Linked DNA regions of Salinivibrio kushneri. The protein of the gene in region 1 interacts with the protein of each later gene in a pairwise test. Links are inferred from orthologs where the notes say so. Each region holds a gene or a part of one and is shown on either strand. Other genes may lie near its edges. The genes, in order: N8M53_RS13310 and kdsB.

The links.
Region 2: the proteins of N8M53_RS13310 (region 1) and kdsB interact in binary tests that used the Escherichia coli proteins (3 or more experiments, as listed by UniProt). The link is inferred for Salinivibrio kushneri from one-to-one orthologs.

What each region holds. Positions count from the first base shown.
Region 1 is NZ_CP114589.1:81,064-90,725, forward strand. What follows is about bases 6,601-9,551. They hold N8M53_RS13310 (TetR/AcrR family transcriptional regulator), read left to right. Parts: upstream 6,601-7,748; coding sequence 7,749-8,354; downstream 8,355-9,551. Other genes in these bases: N8M53_RS13305 (DUF6916 family protein), read right to left, coding at 6,601-6,813; N8M53_RS13315 (iron-containing alcohol dehydrogenase), read left to right, coding at 8,546-9,551. Also shown: N(2)-acetyl-L-2,4-diaminobutanoate deacetylase DoeB, read left to right, coding at 1-355; N8M53_RS13280 (Lrp/AsnC family transcriptional regulator), read left to right, coding at 366-854; N8M53_RS13285 (NAD-dependent succinate-semialdehyde dehydrogenase), read left to right, coding at 1,120-2,679; N8M53_RS13290 (aspartate aminotransferase family protein), read left to right, coding at 2,712-4,115; N8M53_RS13295 (BCCT family transporter), read right to left, coding at 4,193-5,737; N8M53_RS13300 (hypothetical protein), read right to left, coding at 5,922-6,353; more of N8M53_RS13305, read right to left, coding at 6,514-6,600; more of N8M53_RS13315, read left to right, coding at 9,552-9,662. UniProt on the Escherichia coli protein: Involved in response to both electrophiles and reactive chlorine species (RCS). Represses the transcription of the nemRA-gloA operon by binding to the NemR box.
Region 2 is NZ_CP114588.1:1,500,349-1,510,059, reverse strand. The notes cover bases 3,841-6,840. They hold kdsB (3-deoxy-manno-octulosonate cytidylyltransferase), read left to right. Parts: upstream 3,841-4,956; coding sequence 4,957-5,724; downstream 5,725-6,840. Other genes in these bases: cmoM (tRNA uridine 5-oxyacetic acid(34) methyltransferase CmoM), read left to right, coding at 6,697-6,840; elyC (envelope biogenesis factor ElyC), read right to left, coding at 5,808-6,581; N8M53_RS07075 (Trm112 family protein), read left to right, coding at 4,778-4,960. Also shown: N8M53_RS07090 (DNA internalization-related competence protein ComEC/Rec2), read left to right, coding at 1-1,972; lipid A ABC transporter ATP-binding protein/permease MsbA, read left to right, coding at 2,016-3,770; more of cmoM, read left to right, coding at 6,841-7,506; chromosome partition protein MukF, read left to right, coding at 7,503-8,867; chromosome partition protein MukE, read left to right, coding at 8,848-9,579; chromosome partition protein MukB, read left to right, coding at 9,576-9,711. UniProt on the Escherichia coli protein: Activates KDO (a required 8-carbon sugar) for incorporation into bacterial lipopolysaccharide in Gram-negative bacteria.

The DNA.
Region 1 (9,662 bases):
CACCAGCACACCAGACTCTATCGCCATTACCCAGCGCGGAATTCATAACTTTTTAGTGTTTTCGGGCATTCTACAAAACGATTATCGCCACCCACCGGCTGCGCCCGTCAAGCTCGAGCTACCCGATAAACACTGCTATGTGCAAAGTGAACATGCGGGCATCATTGAGTTCTGTGTACACTTGGGCGATACCATCAAAAAAGGCGATTTGATTGGTAAAGTGCATAATATCGAGCGCACTGGCACCGAACCCGTTCCCTACTATGCCGAACGCGATGGCATTTTATTGGCCAAACGTCACTTGGGACGGATCTATATCGGCGATACCTTTGCGGTGATTGCCGAACCTGTTTAGCGGAGGGGCCATGAAGCTGGATAAATTCGATATCAAAATCTTGCAGATCTTGCAGCAAGATGGCCGAATCACCAAATCCAACCTTGCACAGGCCATCAACCTGTCTGTGAGCCCTTGTTGGGAGCGAGTAAAACGGCTCGAGCAAGCAGGTGTCATCGAAGGCTATGGCGCCCGTATCAACCCAGATGCGGTGGTCAAACTTAACACTGTGCTGGTCGAGATCACCCTTGGCCAGCATGATGTTAACAGCTTTCAACGTTTCGAACGTGCCATGCAGCACTGCGACGATGTCAAGGAGTGCTGGGCTACAGGCGGCGGGATTGATTATATCGTTCGCCTTGGTGTCACTGATATCGACTATTATCAACGTCTGATTGATAGCTGGTTGACCGATGACCTTGGCATCAAACAGTACTACACCTATATCGTCACCAAACAGGTGAAGCGGCCGGCCCTCACCTTACCGCTTGAAACACCAGATGTTGCTGCTAATGGTTAAAACAAAGTTATCCTTGCTGTTGAGTGCTCAATGACGCTCACGCATGAGTCGTTAACCTCTTAGCAAAACCTGCTCACCTGTTACACTATGATGCCAGGTGCCCGTTTCTCTCATGACCAGAAAATTTTCTTCTGTTATTGCATGGTTTCAGAAAAAATTTCGTTAATCCCTCATCTGAACAAAAAACCTCTTTTTTGCTGATTGCATACATTAACAGTATGCAAACGCTGATAGGCAGCGTGGCGGTTTTGAATCAGGAGGGAGTATGACCGTATTCCAATCACGCGATCTTCACTACTCGGGAAGCGCAGCCAATGCATTGCGCCACGATGTCGCCGGCAAAGCCAGTTCCGACGTGCTTGCCTACCTCGACGATCAGCGTCTTTTTCGCCAGCTCGCCTATTGCAACGGCAAATGGGTTAATGGCGATTCAGATACACCGGTGCTCAACCCAGCAACGGGCGAAGTGCTCGGCTACACCGCATCACTCAATGCTGCGCAAATCAATCAAACCATTGATGACGCCGACACCGCTTTCCATCTGTGGCGTGCCGAGTCCGCCGAAACGCGCGCCAAGCTGTTGATGAAATGGCATGACCTCATCATGGAAAACCAACACGATCTCGCGCATTTGATGGTGCTCGAGCAAGGCAAAACGCTGCGCGACGCCGAGGGGGAGGTAGAGTATGGTGCCTCGTTCATTCACTGGTTTGCCGAAGAGGCTAAACGTGCCTATGGCGAAACCATGCCCAGTCATATTCCCAACGCCCACCTAGCGACATTGCGTGAGCCCATAGGGGTGGCGGCGTTAATCACGCCATGGAATTTCCCTAACGCGATGATCACCCGTAAGGCAGCAGCAGCACTCGCGATTGGCTGTAGTGTGATCGTCAAGCCCGCAGAAGAAACGCCCTTTTCTGCGCTGGCGTTGGCGGAGCTCGCCGAACGTGCTGGGATCCCTGCCGGTGTCTTTAACGTGATTATGGGCGACGCGCCCATGGTCTCTACTCAGCTTTGTCAAAGTGACAAAGTCAAAGCGCTGAGCTTTACCGGCTCAACACGTGTGGGCCGCTTATTGCTCGAGCAAAGCGCGCAAACCGTGAAAAAGTGTGCCATGGAGCTTGGCGGCAATGCGCCCTTCATTGTGCTGCCTGATATGGATATTCAACAAGCGGCGCGCGCCGCCATTGATGCCAAGTTTCAAACATCGGGACAAGATTGTTTGGCCGCCAACAAAATTTTAGTGCCGCGCGACAAGCATCAAGCGTTTGTCGATGCCTTCGCGGCGTTAATGGATGAACTTGAAGTGGGTAATGGTTTGCTGCCCAGCACCGATATCGGCCCATTGATTTCATCTCGTGCCGTGGATAAAGCACAAGCGATTGTCGATGATGCCATCGCCAAAGGGGCAACCGTAGTAGGCGGTAAGCTCAACCCCAACCTAGGCGAAAACTTCTTTGCCCCTACGCTTATCACCAAGGTGACACCCGATATGTTGGTGTACCAAGAAGAAAACTTTTGCCCCGTAGCGGGCGTGATTGCCTACGATACCTTGGACGAGGCGATTGCGATGGGCAACGATACCGAGTACGGACTATCAGCCTATGTCTACGGCAATGATATTCGTGATATTTGGCGCTGCCTGCGCGGCCTTGAGGTCGGCATGGTCAGTGTCAACTCAGTGAAGATTTCCGGCCACCCTATTCCCTTTGGTGGCGTCAAACAGTCGGGCTTGGGCCGTGAAGGAAGCCGCTATGGCATCGACGAATTTAGTGAAATCAAATACTACTGTTTAGGTGGCTTGCCCACGGTGAGCGGCAGCTAATTCAGGTTTGCTGACGGATAAGGAGACTGATCATGCGTCCAGAAACAAAAGCCTTGTTGGAAAAAGACAGAAACACCGTATTCCACGCCTCAACGCACTTAAAGCAGTATGCGCATGGAGAGATGCCAGGGCGAGTGATTGAAACAGGTAAAGGCATTCGTATTACCGACTCAGAGGGGATTGAGCTAATTGATGGCTTCGCTGGCCTCTATTGCGTCAACATCGGCTATGGCCGTGAAGAAATGGCCGACGCCATTTATGAGCAAGCGAAAAAGCTCGCGTATTACCACACCTATGTTGGCCACACCAACGAAGCGCTGGTGACGCTGTCGGAGCGCCTGATCAACATGGCACCCGGCATGAGTAAAGTCTATTACGGTATGTCAGGCAGTGACGCCAATGAGTCACAGCTCAAAATTGTATGGTATTACAACAATGCGCGGGGCAAACCTGAGAAGAAGAAAATCATCTCACGAGATCGAGGGTATCACGGCTCCAGTGTGGCATCAGGGTCACTCACGGGCTTACCCTTGTTCCATGCACACTTTGATCTGCCCATTGAGCGCATCAAACATACCATGGCTCCCTACTATTATCGCCGTGAAGACAGCGGCATGACCGAGCCTGAATTCGCACAACACTGTGCGGATGAACTGGAGAAAATGATCCTCGCAGAGGGGCCAGATACGGTTGCAGCGATGATTGCCGAACCGGTACTCGGCACCGGTGGCATTGTGCCGCCCCCCGAGGGTTACTGGGCGGCGATTCGCAAAGTGTTGGATAAGTATGATGTCTTGTTGATCGCCGATGAAGTGGTGTGCGGCTTTGGCCGTATTGGGAGTGATTTTGGCTCTATCTACTACGACATGAAGCCTGATCTGATTACCGTTGCCAAAGGGTTAACCTCGGCCTATCAACCACTCTCTGGGGTGATGATCGGTCACCGGGTATGGGATGTTTTGGAAGACGGTACCGATGCGTGGGGCGCGATTGGTCATGGTTACACCTACTCTGGCCACCCACTGGGTGCAGCGGCAGCGCTGTGTAACCTCGATATCATCGAGCGCGAAAACCTCACCCAAAACGCCGCGACCACGGGTGAATATCTACAAATGAAAATGAAAGCCGCTTTTGCTAACCACCCGTTGATTGGTGACAGCCGTGGGGTGGGTTTGCTCCATGCTCTCGAGTTTTCGCCTGATCGCGCCAACCGCAGCCACTTTGACCCCAGTCTAAAAGTGGGCCCACAAGTGGCCGCTGCCTGTATGGAGCAAGGCTTGATCGCTCGTGCGATGCCACATGGCGATATTCTAGGTTTCGCCCCACCCTTGGTGGTCACCCCCAATGAAGTGGATGAAATTGTCGCCAAGGCACAAGTCGCCGTCGATAAGGTGATGGATAAACTCGTCACCAGCGGACAGTGGCAGCCCAAATAACGCGATGATCCCTATCCAATAAGCAAAAAAAAGCGCCGATAACTCGGCGCTTTTCTCATTAACAGACTCAGGTCTTACTAGCTGGCAATCGCCGGCTGTAACGCCAAGTTCGCTTCTTTCTCTTGCTGCATTCGCATCACCGCAATCGGGCCGGTGATAAAGGTAAAGGCAATCAAGAAAGACACAGGCACTGCAGTGATCACGATAAACGACTGCAAAGCGTTCAAGCCACCATCGCCGGCAAGCAGAAGCACACCGGCCACAACGCCCATCACAATCGCCCAGAACAGACGATGACGGCGAGTTGGCTGGTTGTCACCTGATACGGCCATCGCGATAGAATACGCCATTGAGTCACCCGTGGTCGCCACGAAGGTGGTGGTCAGCAGCATAAAGGCTGGGATCAGAACCACGCTGTAAGGCAGCTGTGACAAGGACGCAATCAAGATCGCAGGCAAACCCGCATCCGCCATTGGGCCAGAGATGCTGCCAGGCGATTGCAACTCATAAAAGATACCCGTACCGCCTAGTACCGAGAACCAGAAGTTAGTCGCAATCGGCGCACAAATCGCAACGGCGAAGATCAGCTCACGAATCGAGCGGCCTTTCGAGATGCGTGCAATAAAGATCGCCATCATCGGCGCGAAACCAATAAACCAACCCCAGAAGAACCAGGTCCACCATGCATTCCAGCTACCGTTATCGGTATTCAGTGCTAGCGTATGCATATTGCTGAGGTAGTAGCTAAAGCCTGAGCCAAACTGCTCAAAGATAAAGCCTGTTGGACCCAGCACAATCACCACGCCCAACAACACGGCTGCACCAATCACATTCATGCGGCTCAGCCATTGCAGACCTTTATCCATCCCGGTAAACGCGGAGATAGAGTAAATCGCCACGACTGCAGCCAAAATCAGCATCTGCATTGGCATGGTGTTTTCGATACCCACAAAGCTTTCCAAGCTATAGCCAAGCTGGGTGGCCAAAAAGCCAATCGGGCCGATGGTACCCGCTGCGACTGCAATGATAGAGCAGGCATCAATCACAGAGCCTAACCAGTGGTTTTCTAGCTTGTCGCCGAGCAACGGATACAGCAACGCACGAGGGCGCAGGCGTACACCCGCCTGGTGGTGAGCATACATAAGCACGATGGTCGCCAAAGTACCTAACACTGCCCAGGCTAGAAAGCCCCAGTGGAAAAAGCTTTGGCTTAACGCGGGAGCAACGGTATCCATCACACCCGCTTCCATGTCACCCAACGCCGGCGGCGGGGTCATGAAGTGATAAATAGGTTCCGCGGCTGACCAGAAAACACCACCACCCGCAAGCAGGGTGCACATGATCATCGCAACCCAACGGAAACGACTCATCGAGACAGTATCCGTGGCGCCAAGTTTTAATTTACCAAATTTACTGCCGCCAATAGCAAGCGCCAGTACAAAATTGATCACCATCAACCACTGCCACCAGTAACCAAAAAGGTTGGCAGACTCAGAAAATAGAGACTGGATAACAGAAGAGAAGTGTTTCAGGTCAAACAAGGCAAAGGCAAGGAAGACAGCAACAAAGCCGATAGTAAATACGGCAACGAGACGGTCATTATTTTGTGTAGATTTAAGCATTAGTTCGCTCACAATGTGTGTGAGGGAGGGGACTCTATCAGCGTGGCGAATGAATGACCAGAACAAATTGTTACAGTCAAAGAAGGGAAAAACGTGACAAGTATCACCTATTCAGCCATGGCGGGGGCTAAATAGGAATATGACACTTTTATTAACTGGATATAATTTACCCAACACTGTCTCGTTACGCTGGCTCTTTGGGAGGCTCTGCCTTTTTAGCCTTACCCGTTTCGAGCACTTTTTTATGCAACACCACGGTGGCGCGATACAGTTTAGGGTGGACCTGTGACTCGCCTTTTTTTGCACGATTACACGCCGAAATCACTGCCGCCGTTATGCAAGCGGCCACTTTCAGCTGTCCAAGCTGATAGGCATAGTTAGCAACTTTAATCGCCATAAAAATCGATTGGTCGCTGTATTTGTAATTACGGGCGGCGAATTTCTCAAAGCGGAGAAAGTCTTTGTGATAACCCTTGAGAATACGATCAACGTGGCGATCGTAATATTTTTTATACTTGGCGTAGCTCCCTTTGGGATTGCTCGCCATGATGTCTCTCACCCAGACAAACGATTGCAGCTGTTCCTTTTCAAATAAGCCACTCAGCCAGGCAAACATATGACCTCCCTACTGCTAGCTTAGCGGTCTTATTCTACTCAATTTCCGTGACTAATCTATGAAAAGGCGAAAGTAACTCATTGACTGGCGGTTATTTAATCAGCATTGGCCGCTAACTATTATAATGCCTAATGGGCAACAGAGAGCGACCAAAGAAAGATCAGGCTTGCGTGTTGATGTTAATGGTATAGGTGGCATCCCCGACGGGGAGCATATGTAGAATCTGCTCTCCAAGCGCGGGATGGGTAAGCAGGTAATTTCCTTGCGGAAAGCGGGTGTCTTCCGGCCCTTTCAACACCAGGCTGAAATTTTCTACCGTGTGCCCGCCCACCTCATCACCGTGGCCAGGATGGGTGTCGACACGCGCCAGCGTCATTGCATATTCCGTATCCGTTCCATCAATGAGCGTGATCGTTTCATCAATCAATTCATTGACATGCTGGAAAGATAGTACATTCATCGTCCCTCCCGCGCCCCTCTTTGGGTCAGTGCGCTTGTTAAAGCTTTACCGATAAGATTAGACGAAAAATTCGACAATGCACAATGGCTTAGTGATTTTTTCAATCGCTTAGAACAACAAAAGGCAACCGATCGGTTGCCTTACCCACGCTTGATTACGCTGACCCAGCTGCTTTAACTTGACGGGTCTTATTGGACTTTGTTTTGTAGTAATACCACAAACGTCTGCTTTTGTTGTTCATCGAACACCTCTCTATCAGATTAATGAACGATATTGATGACAAGCGCCGAATGCGGCGCCAATTCATAGTCTTATATTATTTCGATCCGGAAAGCAAATTCGATCACCGTCAAGCAGCCAATTGGCGGTTCGTGATTCCAAAAGATAATGAGCAAGCGTCGAGCCCATGGCAAAAGGGAGTGGGTACACATTCAGCGATCAGCCGGTTCAGGGTGTTACATGCGCATTCAAATACGTCAGCGCTAGACCCACAAAAGAGAAAGCCGCTCGGCTGAGCGGCTTCTAGATCCATTTCCTGTTGGTTGTTGGTCAATGAACATGTTTCTTACATTGCCCCGCGTGCTCACTACGTTGAGCGTCCTTACCGCATGGTCTTGTGTTAATTGCCTGGCTGGCGGCTAACAAGGTGTCGTCATGGGCGCCTGACATTAACGGGGTCTTAACGCATTATGTGGCGCGTCACTGCGCGCTAATCATCTACCAAATTGTGTGTCAGCTCGGCTGACACTTTCAGTAAAGCACACTTTTGACACTGTGCCATGGCGTGCCGTTCAAATTGTGAACAGAGTAATAAATCTGACATAAACTGGGATTTCGCACAGCATACCGGCCTGATTTATGCCACGGAACTACAGCAAGACAAAAAATTCTTGCACCACTAGACGACCGGTCTAATTTTAATTATGCTACCCCACATGAAATCGAGCAGCACCCAAGAAACCAGCACTCACAACGCGACCCACCAACACTTGTTGGAAACGGGCGTGAGCGTGATGGCGCAATTTGGCTTTAGCGGCGTCGGCCTTAGCGCAATACTAAAACAAGCCGGCGTGCCCAAGGGGTCTTTTTACCACTACTTTGCGTCGAAAGAACAATTCGGCCAAGCGGTGTTAGACCACTATTTTGCTGGCTACATCGCCGATGTAAATCGCCTGCTGACTGATAAGGCACTCTCGCCAATTGTGCGAGTGCACAACTACTTTAGCCGTTGGCAAGCACAGTATTGCAGCTTAGATCCGGTGCAGACTTGCTTAGTGGTAAAGCTGAGTGCAGAAGTGGCTGATTTATCCGAGCCTATGCGGCTGGCACTGCGCGATGGTACCGATCAGCTGATTGGCTGCTTGGCGAATACCCTCGCCCAAGACAGTGATAAGTTTGATAACCAAGCTGCACTGACCACCGCGACAACCTTATATCAATTATGGTTAGGCGCAAGCTTACTGACCAAACTGCATCGTAACGACAGTCATCTCGCGCAAGCGATGACCATCACCGAAGAAAAGCTTGGACTGATCGATTAATCCTGTTGTGCTCTACCCAGCACGGCAGTAAGCAATAAATAACCGTTGATGCATAGCGGCGACATAGATTATCGCCCCACCACTAACTCGAAACCCGCCAAGGCGGGTTTTTAACCGGCACCAACTAGACGACCGGTCTAATTTAAATAAACGCTTGATACCATCAAGCACAATAAAAGGAAGGATGAGCAATGAACAACTTTGAGTTCTACAATCCCACACGTATCGTTTTTGGCGAAGGTAAGATTGCCGAGCTGGATCGGCTCATCCCGGCCGATGCAAAAGTGTTGATTCTTTTCGGCGGCCAAAGTGCACGTAAAACCGGCACCTTGGATGAAGTCGAACAAGCGCTGGGGCAACGTCAATTTGGCCTGTTTGGCGGCATTGAACCCAACCCGCGCTATGAGACCTTGATGAAGGCAGTCGAAAAAGTCGGCGCTGAAGGTTATGACTACCTCCTCGCCGTGGGCGGCGGCTCAGTGATCGATGGCACCAAATTCGTTGCCGCGGCCGCGAAATATGACGGCGACGCATGGGACATCCTCACCAGCATGGGCGGAAAAGTGGAAGCAGCGCTGCCATTTGGTACCGTGCTCACCTTGCCGGCAACCGGCTCTGAGATGAACAAAGGCTCGGTGGTTACCCGTGAGTCGATGCAAGCCAAACTGCCGTTTATGAGCGAGCTGGTGTTCCCGCAGTTCTCAGTGTTGGATCCGGTGAAAACCTACACCCTACCGATCCGACAAGTGGGGAACGGTGCGGTCGATGCGTTTGTTCACGTGGTTGAGCAATACCTCACCTATCCGGCCAATGCGCCGGTACAAGACCGCTTCGCCGAAGGCCTGCTACAAACCTTGGTTGAGCTGGGCCCACAAGCGCTGGAAACACCAGAAGATTACAATGTGCGTGCAAGTCTGATGTGGACAGCCACCTTGGCACTGAACGGGCTGATTGGCGTGGGTGTCCCGCAAGATTGGTCAACCCACATGCTTGGTCACGAGCTTACAGCCCAACATGGCTTAGACCACGCCCAAACCCTTGCCGTGGTACTGCCTGCAATGCTCAATGAGAAGTTTGAGCAAAAACAGGCTAAGCTCGCACAATTTGCTGAACGTGTTTGGCATATTGACCAAGGCAGCGACGCCGAAAAAGCGCAACAAGCGATTGAGAAAACGCGCGACTTTTTCGAGCGCATGAACGTGAAAACGCGCATGAGCGATTACGATCTGGATGAAACCGCGATTGAGCCCTTGATTGAAAGCCTGACTCAACACGGCATGACCCAACTCGGTGAACATGGCGATGTGA
Region 2 (9,711 bases), on another replicon or contig:
TTTTCGCTCAGCCAGAGTGCGTGTTTATTGGCAATCTCCCCCGTACCCTAAGCAAGGCGAGCGCTGGCAATTGCTGGTGACGTTTAAGCCGCCTTATGGGCGGTTAAACGAGGCAGGGTTCGATGCCGAACAGTATTATGTGGCAAGGCGTGTGCACGCCAAGGCACGTTTGAAACAGGCGACCCGTTTGACCGAGCAGGTGAGTTGGCGTCAGCAGTTGCTTGATAAACTCAGCCCAGTTTTGTCGCCGCTTGCCTTTGGTCCGCACCTTTTGGCATTGAGCCTTGGTGAGCGTGAGTGGCTAACTCCAGCGGACTGGGACACCCTGACACGCAGTGGTTTGGCGCATTTGATGGCCATTTCAGGATTGCATATCGGTTTGGCTTACGGGATAGGGTGGCAAATCGGTCGCTGGGCGCGCGTCTTTCTCCCTGAGCGACGCCTGTTTTTATGGTTGCCGTTGTACGTTGCGGTTGGGGTGGCGTCGCTCTATGCGGCATTAGCCGGGTTTGCACTGCCCACTCAGCGCGCGCTCATTGCATTGATGCTGGTCTCGATCACTAAACGCTTGGGTGCCCGAATTTCCCTGCTCAATTTGCTGCAGTTAACTTTGCTATTGGTATTGCTCCGCGATCCTTTTGCTGGTTTCTCGGTGAGTTTTTGGCTCTCATTTGCCGCCGTGGGGGCCTTATGCATCGCGCATTACTCGCTGACTCACGTCGCTTCTGGTGGTCGAAAACACACAAGGCCTTGGCTTCGTCCAATCAAGCAGCTTATTGGTATTCAACTGATTCTATTAGTGGGGATGCTCCCTTTGCAGTTGGGGTTGTTTGCAGGGATCAGCGCTGCCGCCACGCCCATTAACCTTGTGGCGGTCCCTTGGGTAGGCATGGTGACCGTACCCCTGGTTTTTGTCGGCCTACTGAGTGAGAGTTTATCGCTCTCCCGTGTCGCGGATTGGGTGTGGGGCGGGGCAAATGCCAGCCTTCAACCTGTTATGGCGCTGGCTGATCAGGCTGCTGACACCTGGTTACCCGCCCCAGTTACCTCGGCAGGCTGGGCAATATCGGCGATGGTGCTCGTTTGGGGTCTCTACGGGTGGCGCTGGCATCGTTTAAAAGCGGTAATGCTGGTCCTTGTCGCGGCGGTAGTGGCTTGGCGAGAACCCAATCCGGTCAACTGGCAAATTGATGTGTTGGACGTTGGTCATGGGCTCGCTGTATTGATCAGTAAGAATAACCGTGCGGTGCTCTATGACACGGGCAACCGCTGGCAGGTGGGTGGCATTGCTCAGGCGGTTATCGCACCGATTCTGACCCATCGGCAAGTCAGGCAGTTAGATGGCCTGATTCTTAGCCATGGTGACAGTGACCATGATGGTGGCGCTGAATTTATTTCTGCTACTTATTCACCACAGTGGCGACGCGCCAGTGAGCGTCGCGATGGGTATCAAGCCTGTGTGGCCGGAGAGCGTTGGCGCTGGCAAGGACTTACCTTTTCGGTACTCTGGCCGCCAGCAAAAAAGTCGCGTGCTGATAATGATGACTCCTGTGTGATCCGGGTGTCTGGCGATGGGCGTAGCGTGTTGCTCACGGGCGATATAGAAGCGAGTGGGGAGGCTGATTTGTTGGCCTCTCTGACTGACAAACAGGCACTTAATAGTGACATCATCTTAGTGCCCCATCATGGTAGTGCGTCTTCGTCTTCCTCAGCGTTTATTCGCGCCGTTGACCCTATTTGGGGCGTGGCGTCAACAGGGCTTCTCAACCCATGGCAGCTTCCGTCACAAGCGGTGACGTTGGCTTATCAAAACGCTGGTATTACCTGGCTTGATACGGCCGCGAATGGCCAAGTGCGTTGGCAGGACGTCGGCTCTGGTTGGCAGTTAACACGTTGGCGGCAGGACCGCAGCGATTATTGGTATCGTCAGATGTTTAAACGTCGGCCAGTATATTTGGACGCAGACTTGTAAAAGAGTAGAATGCCCGTCTGTTTAACACATCTAAACGATTTTAATGAGCGAATATCAAGATAAAACGACCTGGCAGACGTTTAAGCAGCTATGGCCCTACATTGCTAACTATAAAGTAGGCCTCATTGTTGCCATTATTGCGTTGGTGATTAATGCCGCCAGTGACACCCTGATGCTCTCAATGCTGAAGCCGTTGCTTGATCAAGGCTTTACCTATGACGATGTCAAAGGCGATTTCCTCAAATGGATGCCTGTCTATTTGGTCGCACTCATGGTGATACGTGGCTTGTCGAGCTTTGTGTCCGCTTATTGCTTATCTTGGGTATCGGGTCATGTGGTGATGACCATGCGCCGCCGGATGTTCAATCACTTTATGAAAATGCCCGTCAGCTTTTTTGATCAAGAGTCGTCGGGGGCACTGCTTTCTCGGATTACGTATGACTCAGAACAAGTGGCGTCAGCGACCAGTAGCGCCTTGGTCAGTTTGGTGCGCGAAGGGGCATCCATCATCGGTTTGATGGCGTTGATGTTTTGGTCAAGCTGGCAGCTCTCCGCCATTCTTCTGGTGATTGCGCCGGTGGTCGCGATTTCTATTCGCATCGTCTCTAAGCGCTTCCGTCGCATTTCTTCCAATATGCAAGATGCAATGGGGTCGGTGACTAGCTCCGCCGAGCAAATGCTTAAGGGGCACAAAGTGGTGCTTAGCTACGGTGGACAAGACGTTGAAAAAACGCGTTTTGAGAAAGTCAGTAACCGTATGCGTCAGCAGACCATGAAGCTGGTGTCTGCACAAGCGATTGCCAACCCAGTGATCCAGTTAATTGCGTCAATGGCATTGGTGGTGGTGTTGATTTTGGCCAACACCGAGGCGATCCGCTCTGAGCTAACTGCAGGTACCTTTGCGGTGGTGTTTGGTGCCATGTTTGGTCTGATGCGCCCACTTAAATCTTTGACCAACGTCACCTCGCAATTCCAACGCGGGATGGCGGCTTGCCATAGCTTATTTAACCTGATGGAGCTTGAGACCGAGAAAGACACCGGGACGCATGAGGTTGAGCAGGTCAATGGCGATATTCAGGTCGATAATGTGGTCTTTACTTACCCCACTCGCGACGCACCGGCACTCAACCATGTCAGCTTTGAGCTGCCCGCGGGTCAAACCCTAGCGCTGGTGGGACGCTCAGGGTCAGGAAAAAGTACCATTGCCAACTTGTTAACCCGTTTTTATGAACTTGACAGTGGCGTGATTACGCTCGATGGCGTACCGATTGAGGACTATACGCTGGGTAATTTGCGCCAGCATGTCGCGGTGGTGTCGCAAAACGTTCACCTGTTTAATGACACGGTGGCGAATAACATCGCGTATGCCGCAGAACATAAATACAGCCGTGAGCAAATAGAGCATGCCGCCAAGCTTGCCTACGCTGATGACTTTATTCGAGAGCTTGACCATGGCTATGACACCATGATTGGTGAAAACGGGGTGAGCTTGTCAGGCGGACAGCGTCAGCGCTTGGCCATTGCGCGCGCCTTGCTACGTAACGCGCCAGTTTTGATCCTGGATGAAGCAACGTCGGCACTGGATACCGAGTCTGAGCGTGCGATTCAGGCGGCATTGGATGAGCTGCAAAAAGACCGTACGGTGTTAGTGATTGCACACCGGTTGTCGACCATTGAAGATGCCGATCAGATTCTGGTTGTCGACGAAGGTGAGATCGTCGAGCGTGGTAGTCATCAAGCACTACTTGAACGTGATGGCGCTTATGCACAACTTCACCGTATCCAGTTTGGTGACTGAGGATGTTAGAGCAACTGTGGTTTGGTCATCAACGCCCGCTATGGTCGGCCTTATTAAGGCCGCTTAGTGCGTTATTTGGCCTCGTTGCGCGCCATCGCCGTCGTCAATATTTACGCGGCAAAATACAGCGCTATTCAGCCCCTGTACCGGTAATCGTGGTGGGGAACATCATGGTTGGCGGCAACGGTAAAACCCCGTTTGTGATTTGGTTGGTAGAACAACTAAAAGCGCATGGCTACCGACCAGGGGTGGTGTCACGCGGGTATGGCGGCAAATCCGAGCAATATCCACTATTACTCAGCCAAACCACGCCACCGCGCACGGCGGGAGACGAACCAGTATTAATTGCACGTCGTACTCAGGTGCCGGTTTGTGTTGACCCCAACCGTAGCGAGGCGGTTAAGCGCGTCCTTCAAGAAGGTGTTGATATTGTGGTCACTGATGATGGTCTCCAACATTATCGGCTGGATAGAGACATCGAAATCGTGATCATTGATGGTCAGCGTCGGTTTGGTAATGGTCATTACCTGCCATTGGGGCCGTTGCGCGAATCACTCGATAGGCTTGAGAGCGTCGATATGTTGGTCACCAATGGTGGGACTCCACAAGGCCAAGAATGGGGAATGCACCTGGTGGCTGGCTTGGCGGTTAACCTGCGCACGGGACAACGCTGTCAAGCTTCAATGCTACCGCAAGTGGTGGCGGTAGCAGGGATTGGCCACCCACCACGCTTTTTTAACACCTTACAGCAAATGGGTGTGACACCTGTGCATAGCCAAGGGATTAACGATCATCAAACCCTCAGCGCTGACGAGCTGGACAGGTTGAGCAAGAAGGGGCAACATTTGCTGATGACAGAAAAAGATGCGGTAAAATACCAAGGGATCGCCCAAGATAACTGGTGGTATTTGCCGGTAGAGGCGCGGCTGCCTGACGAGGCGGCTCAGGCCGTATTAACTAAGATCGAACGTTTGCACACAAACGCGAATAAAGAATAAAGGAACGCTATGGATCACCGCCTGCTTGAAATTGTGGCCTGCCCATCATGCCAGGGAAAACTCTATTATCAACGTGATAACAATGAGTTAGTTTGTAAATTTGATCGTGTTGCTTACCCCATCATCGATGGTATTCCCGTGCTGCTTGAATCAGAAGCTCGCGATATGTCATTGGAAGAGGTCCAGGGATGAGCCCGTTTTATGTGGTGATCCCGGCGCGGTTTGGCTCAAGCCGCTTGCCGGGTAAACCGTTGGCTGATATCGCTGGTAAGCCGATGATCCAACATGTGTACGAGCGCGCCCAAGCGGCGGGTGCCAGTCAGGTGATTGTTGCCACCGACGACCAGCGTATTGAAACGGCGGTACGGGCGTTTGGCGGTGAGGTGTGTTTAACACGTGCCGACCATGAGTCTGGCACTGAGCGCTTGGCCGAGGTTGTTGAACGCTATGGCTTTGCCGATGACGATATTATCGTCAATGTGCAAGGTGATGAACCGTTGATCCCCGCTGCGGTGATTGGTCAAGTGGCAGAGAACCTCAGCCAGAATGATCAAGCACCGATGGCAACATTGGCCGTTGTCATCGATGACAAAGAGCAAGTGTTCAACCCCAATGTGGTCAAAGTCGTGACGGATCAAAAAGGGTTTGCCCTGTATTTTAGTCGCGCCACCATCCCTTGGGATCGCGATCATTTCGAGGCTGAATCACCTGACATTCCGCAGGCGTTGCTGCGCCATATTGGTATTTACGGCTATCGTGCAGGATTTATCAGCCGTTACATCCACTGGACGCCGAGCCCGTTGGAAAAAATTGAATCGTTGGAGCAACTGCGTGTGTTATGGCATGGCGAGAAGATCCATGTTGCGGTTGCTACACAGACGCCCCCTCATGGCGTCGATACTCAAGCAGACTTAGACGCTGTTCGCGCCTACTTAGCCGCAGATGGCGACATATAGACGTGGTTTTATGCCTACTGTGAGTAATAATAAAAAAGCCGCGAATCAATCGCGGCTTTTTGATGGTTGACGCTTTGGTGAGCTTAATCAGTTGGCTGAGCGATAAAGTCACGAAGCCGTTGCCACGCTTGTCCCAATCGCTCGTGCCAATAGCGTTCGAATTGCTCGAGGTATTGCGCACGTGGACCGTATTTTATCCATGGTTGCTTAATTTGCTTCTGCGCCATGAAGTTAGTGGGAGCTGGGATGGGGTCGAGTCCAGCGCTTTGAAACTCATAAACCGCGCGATCCATGTGTGCTGCGGATGTGACGAGCACCAGGTTACTACTCCCGACTACCGATGCGGCTTGATAGGCTTCCTCCCACGTATCCTTGGCGGTTTCAAGTAACAGGATACTGTTTTTATTGACACCCAATGCCATCGCGACACGTGCCAACATACGCGCATGGCTGACTTCATAACCATGATCATAGCCTGACAAAATCAGCTTGGAGGTGGGGTACATACGGTGAATACGGATGCCTTCTGCTAAGCGCATCAACGCCGCACGAGAAAGCTCAGAGGTTGGGGGGATGGCGTCATCTACCACATGACTGTTGCCCAGTACCATGACAAAGTCCACCGGCTTTTCCGTAGGGAGAAACGCGGTGTATTGACGCTCAAGTGGACGAAGGAGCCCTGAGGCGACCGGTTGAAACGAAGTGAGAAAAATCCCAGCAAACGCAACGAAGATAACAAAAGATGCCAGCCTTTTACGCTGAGAGAACCAAAGCAGGCATAGCCCGAAAAGACCCAACAACAACAGCGCGGGCAAGGGCATTATCAAGGTTGAGATAAGTTTTTTTAATTCAAACATGCAATGTCGCCCGAAATATAGTCAAACGAGGCACAAATAGTGCCATAAACCTTTATTAACGTAAGGCTTGTGACAGAATATGCCTTTCTACCACTCAATGATAACGAATGCCATTGTGACTGAGGATAAAAATTTCGACGACATTGCCCACAAATTTGTTAAAAACATTTATGGATCGGGCAAAGGCGAAATCCGCCAAGCGGTTGTTTGGCAGGACATCGAGCAGATCCTGCAATGTTTCCCGCCTGAGCAGACACTGCATATTTTAGATGCTGGCGGTGGGGTTGCCCCTATATCCCAGCACTTGGCAGCCCGTGGTCACAGGGTCACTTTATGTGATCTTTCTTCGCAAATGCTCGACTTAGCCCGTCAGGAGATTGAACAACGGGGCTTACTTGCGCAGTATCAGCTGGTTCATTCGTCGGTGCAGACGATTGGCGACCATTTGAGTGATCCACCGGATGTGATTTTATTTCATGCGGTACTGGAGTGGACCGCCGAACCAGAGCAGGTGTTGAAAGACTTGCTCAAGCACTTGCGACCGGGCGGAATTGCATCGGTGATGTTCTATAACCAAACTGGGTTGCTATTTAAGAACCTCGTGTGCGGTAACCTCACGCATGTTGAGGAAGGCATGCCGCATCGCAAGCGGTTTAAACTTCAGCCACCTAAAGGCTTGCAACCAGAGAGCGTGTATCGATGGATGCAAGACAGTGACATTACCCTCAAAGGTAAAACAGGCGTGCGCACCTTTCACGATTATATGCGTGATACCAATATTGGTGATTTTACCTTTGAGCAAGTTATTGCATTAGAGCAGCAGCTTTGCCGCCAAGAGCCGTTTGTGTCTCTTGGGCGATATATTCATGTCTGGGGCCAACATCATGCCCCACGCAATCAAGATGAAAACAAGGACAACGGATGAGTGATCAGGCTCAGTCTTCCCAGCATTGGGCAGACGACGCTCAGACAGTACCTGAGTTGGTCAGTTGGGTAAAACAAAGTGGCTTGGGGTTAAACCTGCCGCCAGAGCGCTTGGCATTTTTGCTGGCGATGGCGGTGATGAGCCAGGAAAGATTAGAAGACGAATTGAGTGAACACGAGCTCGTGGACGTTTTTCGGTTGGTTAGCGAGCAGTTTACAAGTGATGAAGGGGGCAGTCTTGGCAATGTTGCCTTCCGCGCCAACAATGCCATCAACGAAATGGTACAAGCGAGACTGCTAAGTCGGTTTACCAGTGAAATGACTGATGGTGACAGCATTTACCGTCTCACGCCGTTGGCGTTGGGGATTGCGGATTATTACGCCCGTCACCGTGAGTACTCGACCTTGAAGCTTTCAGTGCAGCTATCCATGGTGGCCGATGAAATCGCCAAGGCGCGTCGCGCCGCTGAACAGGACGGTGATGCCACTTTTTGGCGCCATAATGTTTATGGCGTGTTGAAGTACTCGGTCGCCGAGATTTTTGACCGCATCGATCTTAATCAGCGCGTAATGGATGAGCAGCAGCAACAGGTCAAAGAAGACATTGCCGCGCTACTGACCCAAGATTGGCAAGCCGCAATCGCCAACTGTGAATATTTGCTCAACGAAACCTCGAGCACCCTGCAAGAGTTGCAAGAAACACTTCAGGCCGCGGGGGATGAGCTTCAAAGCCAGCTGCTGGAGATCCAAGAGGTGGTTCGGGGCCGTGATGACCTCGACTTCGTCGATAGCATGGTATACAGCTTGCAAATGAAGCTAGACCGTATCGTGAACTGGGGACAGCAAGCGATCGACCTATGGATAGGATACGACCGCCATGTGCATAAATTTATTCGCACCGCGATTGATATGGATAAAAACCGTGCATTCAGCCAGCGTTTACGTCAGTCGGTATCAGACTACTTTGACGCGTCATGGTTTTTAACCTATGCCGATGCTGAGCGACTGCGTGATACGCGAGATGAAGCGTTGGTGTTACGTGACGATGAAGTCACAGGAGAGATGCCAGAAGAGGTGGCGTTTGAACAATTAAGTGTGGTTGACGATGGCCTTTCGCAGAAAGTGTCACAGATGCTCAACCGCCATCGAGAAACCGGACAAGCGATCGACTTAGGTCGTGTTCTGAAAGATTACTTAGCCGAGCATCCACAAGCTCGCCATTTTGATCTCGCGCGCTTAGTGATTAACCAAGCGGTTCGGATGGGCTACTCCCAATCTGATCTCAACGCGATTCAGCCTGATTGGCAGGCGATTAACGACTTCGGAGCTAAGGTACAAGCGAATGTCATCGATAAATACTGAACAGCCAATGCCAGAAGGGCTGGCCAAAGCCATTGCTAACCCTTTGTTCCCGGCGTTGGACAGTGCATTGCGTGCTGGCCGCCATATTGCCAGCGACGATCTGGATAACCACGCCTTGCTGATGGAATTTGAGCAAGAGCTTAATATTTTTTACCAGCGTTATAACGCTGAACTCGTGCGCGCCCCAGAGGGCTTTTTCTATCTTCGTCCTCGCTCAACCAGCTTAATCAGGCGCAGCGTGTTGTCTGAACTCGATATGCTGGTTGGCAAAGTGCTTTGCTTTTTGTACTTGAGCCCAGAGCGCTTGGCACAAGAGGGGATCTTTACCACCCAAGAGCTCTTTGATGAGCTGCTGGTGTTGGCGGATGAGAAAAAATTGATGAAGTTGGTCACGCATCGTGCAACGGGCTCAGATCTTGATCGTGAAAAGCTTTTCGACAAAGTGAAAACCTCGCTGCGACGCTTGCGTCGTCTTGGGATGATTTTACCCATCGGTGAAGGAAGCAAATTCCGCGTCAGTGAAGCGACTTTCCGCTTTGGTGCCGATGTAAGAACCGGGGACGATCCACAAGAAGCCCAGTTGCGTCTGATTCGTGACGGGGAAGCCGTGGTGCATAGCCAAGCGCATATTCAATCAAGCTTGCTTGATGACTACTCGGATGAAGACGCAGACAATGCCGACAAAGAGACAACGGAGGAGCCGACAGTATGAGTCAGCGCGGTAAGTATCACTCACTCACCATGGTGAACTGGAACGGCTTTTTTGCACGAACCTTTGATATTGACTCCCTTGTTACTACCTTATCAGGCGGGAACGGCGCGGGTAAGTCGACTACCATGGCGG